Regions from separate parts of the Nitratireductor sp. CH_MIT9313-5 genome, predicted to be linked through region 1. Evidence: riboswitches for the same ligand, from Rfam matches in the RefSeq annotation. Region 1 holds a riboswitch; the other holds the start of a gene.
What was found. A riboswitch is a leader RNA that binds a small molecule or an ion and turns the genes downstream of it on or off. The one in region 1 is predicted to bind cobalamin.
Positions count from the first base shown of each region.

Region 2: it holds a riboswitch for cobalamin, as region 1 does, so the genes downstream of both, metE (5-methyltetrahydropteroyltriglutamate--homocysteine S-methyltransferase) here and WA367_RS11350 (TonB-dependent receptor plug domain-containing protein) in region 1, are expected to answer to the same signal.

Region 1 is NZ_JAYMER010000014.1:795,361-797,556, forward strand. It holds gene WA367_RS11345 (ABC transporter substrate-binding protein) at 1-501, opposite strand, end outside; cobalamin riboswitch at 787-994, shown strand; gene WA367_RS11350 (TonB-dependent receptor plug domain-containing protein) at 1,122-2,196, shown strand, end outside.
Region 2 is NZ_JAYMER010000017.1:49,444-51,639, forward strand. It holds gene metE (5-methyltetrahydropteroyltriglutamate--homocysteine S-methyltransferase) at 1-881, opposite strand, end outside; cobalamin riboswitch at 981-1,190, opposite strand; gene WA367_RS14250 (ribonucleotide-diphosphate reductase subunit beta) at 1,260-2,196, opposite strand, start outside.

The DNA.
Region 1 (2,196 bases):
GCGGGTGGCCATGGAATTTCCTTCCACGCCCGCATCACACCAGCGCTTGATGTTGTAGATCACATCATCCGCGGTGAACTTGTCGCCATTGTTCCATTCCGCACCCGGGCGCACATGCAGCAGATATTCCGTGGCATCCTCATTGACTTCCCAGCTCTCGAGAAGACGGCCCTCGAAGGTGAAGTCGCGGGTATATTTCACCAGCGGTTCGAGTGTCTGACGCATGGCATTGGCAATTTCCGACCAGTCTGCAACGCGCGGATCTTTCGGCTCCTTGACGATCATTGCCACGCGCAGAACGCCGCCCTTCTTGGGCTCCTGCGCGGCTGCCGGAGTGGGCGCAGCCAAGCCGAGCATGCCATAAGCGCCAGCCGTGGTCGCACCGAAGGCGCTGGCAAGAGCAAGGAATTCGCGACGATCCATGACGCCAGCCTTTGCCTCACCGGCAAGTGCCGCAATCTTGTCTGGCACGCGTCCACCATTGCTTTTGAAGAATTTCATGTAGTCACTCCCACTCATTATGCTTCTCGTTCGTGGCCCGCAGCACAGGCACCGGTCTTTCCCACCCTTGCCAGATCTCCCACTGCCGCAGCCGATGATTGCCAGCTTGCAAAGCTTCCAATCCACCCGTGGCGGCCTTGTCCGGCAGGCGAAAAGCCCTTTCAACTGATGAGTTTGCGACATTTTTGACGCAAAAGCGATAGTCTTGGTCGCTTTTTCACGAGCTTTGTGCGGTGCACAGTTCGAGTCGCCCGTGACAGATTGACGCCACATTTACGACTTGGTAATCCTCGCGCCGTTCGAGGTGCTCCAGCTTCACCTTTGGAAGCCGGAGTTAAAAGGGAATACGGAAAAGGCATTTCGCCTCAGCCGTAGCTGCTCCCGCAACTGTATGCGCCGAGATTGAACTCACATGCCACTGGGTGAAGACCTGGGAAGGCGAGCCAATCGATGACGCGCAAGCCAGGAAACCTGCCTCGAAACGTCACCTACCGACTGCGGGAAGCTGTCGGGGCTGTGTCTAGCAGTGGTGGCGACTAGTCATCGCTGGCGAGGCACAAGCCGTTTCTGGTCTGCTCTCTCCGGCATTTGTAGCGTTTGATCGTCGCGAGGGGCACGACATGAGATTTTCCTTGAGCCGCCAGGCTCTCACCACCACCGTATCCGCCATCTGCCTTGGCGCCATGGCGAACACTGCCAGCGCACAGGACCTCGACCTCGGCGAAATTGTCGTCACGCCCAACCGCACGCCGACCGAACTGTCGAAGACCGGCTCAAGCGTCACGGTCATCGATCAGAAGCAGATTGAAGAGCAGAGCCAGCCGCTGGTCGCGGATTATCTGAGCCGGGTGCCGGGTGTCGCCATCTCCAGCACCGGCGGACCGGGTGCGGAAGGCAGCTTCGCCATCCGCGGTGCGCCAAAGCGCTATGTGAAGACGCTCTATAACGGGATCGACATTTCGGACCCGACGAACACGCAGGTTCAGACCTCTTACCAGTATCTGCTTTCCGGCGGCCTCGACAGCATCGAGGTGCTGAAGGGCTCCCAGAGCACGCTCTACGGCTCCGAAGCCATTGCCGGCGTGGTCAGCTTTTCCACCCTCGGCGAAGTCGAACCGGGTGTAACGCATCTACTTTCCGGCGAAGGCGGCTCCTTCGGCACCGCGCGCGGCTCCTACGGCCTGCGCGCTTCCAACGGCGACAGCCGACTGTCCTTCAACGCTACGGGCTACCGCACCGACGGCATTTCCGCCGCAGCCGCAGGCACGGAACGCGACGGCTACGAAAACATCACGCTCGACATTGCTGCAGAGCATGCCTTCAGCGACATGTTCTCGGTGTTTGGCTCGGGGCTCTACATTGATGGTGAGGCGGAGTTTGATGATGATCGCTATGTCGATTCGATCACCGGCGAGCTATTCGAACCGTCGGACAACCTCATCAACACCAATCTCAGCGAGCAGCTGGCAGGCCGAATGGGGTTCAACGTAAATCTGCTTGATGGCCGCCTGAAGAACTCCTTCTCCGTTCAAGCTTCTAAGATGAACCGAGACATAACCTCGTCCCATCCGCTTTTCGGCCCCTTCGACGCCAGCTATTCAGGCAGGCGCATCAAAGCCGATTACCAAGGTTCGCTCGAGGCAAATGACTGGCTCACACTGCAATTCGGAGCCGATCATGAGCGGCAAAACGCTC
Region 2 (2,196 bases), on a different contig from region 1:
GGGTGAACCGCATCCAGAACTGCCTCAAGCTGATCGGGAGCACGCACCAGATCAACATGGACGCCATCGACGGGGAGCGTGGAAACGACTGCGAGATTTTCTGCCAGCCCGCCGAAATAAGAGGCAAGCATGATCTTCGGCGCATGTTTGGTGGCAAGCGCACCGAACCCAAACGCATAGGCCTCGCGCTCATGCTCCTGAAGATCGAGCACAAGGCATGGCTCGTCGATCTGCACCCATTCGGCTCCCGCTTCCCGCAAACGCGCCAGAAGCTCGGTATAGACCGGCAACAATCGCGGCAGCAGGTCTAGCGGGTCACTTCCATCAACGCTTTTGCTGAGTTTCAGAAATGACACGGGTCCAAGCAGTACGGGCCGCGTCTGGATGCCCAACGCCCGGGCTTCCAGATATTCTTCAACCGGCTTGTCGCCGGCCAGAGCAAACCCTTGTCCGGCGTGTAGTTCCGGCACCATGTAATGGTAATTCGTGTCGAACCACTTGGTCATCTCAAGCGCTGCAACGCCGCCATCGTGAGAATGCCCGCAGGCGTGGCGCTCAGCACCTGTACTGCCGCGCGCCATGGCGAAATAGGTCGCCAGTGCACCGCCCGCTTTAACCTGCTCGAAGCGCTCAGGCACCGCGCCCACGGTCACCGCCATGTCCAGCACATGGTCATAGAGCGAAAAATCATTGGACGGGATGACATCCACCCCTAGTCTCTGCAGGCGCCTCCAGTTTTCTGCGCGCAATTCTGCCGCCCTTGCGAGAAGTTCGGCCTCGGTCAGCTTCCCCGACCAGAAGCCCTCCAAGGCGAATTTCAGTTCTCGCCTGGCGCCTATGCGCGGCAAGCCCAGTGCTGCAATCTTGATATTTCCAGACATTTCAAACCCCGGTCTGTCGGGACGGGGTTGTGACGGAAAGGCAAAAGCGCACGGCAACGGATGGCCGCAGCGCAAACCCTCACCGGGACACCCCGCCCGTGGTTGTGATGCGCCGTGGCAGGTCTCCTGGCTTGCGGGTCATCGCCCCTGCCCGCCTTCCCGCGCTATCGCGCAGTGGCATGATGGACAGGCGCTCTCCGCCTACAGTTGCGGGGGCAGCCGCGGAATTGCCGTCACCGGCGCACCGCATTCCCTCTTGGCCGAAACATGGACCATCCATGCCTCGGAACCACGACAGGCGCAGCTTCGCCCGAAGCCGCGCCTGTGTCAATGTGTATATAAAGAAATGTTTATATCTTTAAGTGATCGACCGAAGCCTCAATCCCAGCTCAGTGCACCACCATTTTGGTATTCGATCACGCGGGTCTCGAAGAAGTTCTTCTCCTTCTTCAGATCCATCGCCTCCGACATCCACGGGAACGGATTTTCGCTGGCCTCGAAAACCGCCTCAAGCCCCAGCTGTGCGCAGCGGCGATTGGCGATGAAGTGCATATATTGCTCGCAAAGCTCGGCATTGAGACCAAGGAAGCCGCGCGGCATCGTATCGCGCCCGTATGCCGCTTCCAGCTCCGCCGCCTCGCGGATCATGCTGCGCACTTCGTTCTTGAAAGCATCGGTCCACAGATGTGGGTTCTCGTGCTTGATCTGGTTGATGACGTCGATACCGAAATTCAGGTGGATGCTCTCGTCGCGCAGGATGTACTGATACTGCTCGGCAATCCCCACCATCTTGTTGCGCCGCCCGAGAGAGAGGATCTGCGCGAAGCCGGTATAGAACCACATGCCCTCGAAGATCACATAGAAGGCGACCAGATCGCGCAGGAAAGCCTGATCGGCTTCCGGCGTACCGGTCTGGAAATCCGGATCGTCCAGATGCTTGGTATATTCCAGCGCCCATGCCGCCTTGTCGGTGATTGAGGGCACTTCGCGATACATGTTGAAAAGCTCGCCCTCATCCAGGCCCAGGCTTTCCACGATATACTGGAAGGTGTGCGTGTGGACGGCTTCCTCAAAAGCCTGACGCAGCAGATACTGCCGGCATTCCGGATTGGTCAGGTGCCGGTAGATGGCGAGCACGATATTGTTGGCCACCAGCGACTCCGAGGCCGCGAAGAAGCCCAGATTGCGCTTGAGCATGCGCCGCTCGTCCTCGGTCAGCCCATCGCGTGACTTCCAAAGTGCAATATCGGCCTGCATCGACACTTCGGTCGGCATCCAGTGATTGTTGCAGCCGGAGAGATATTTCTCCCACGCC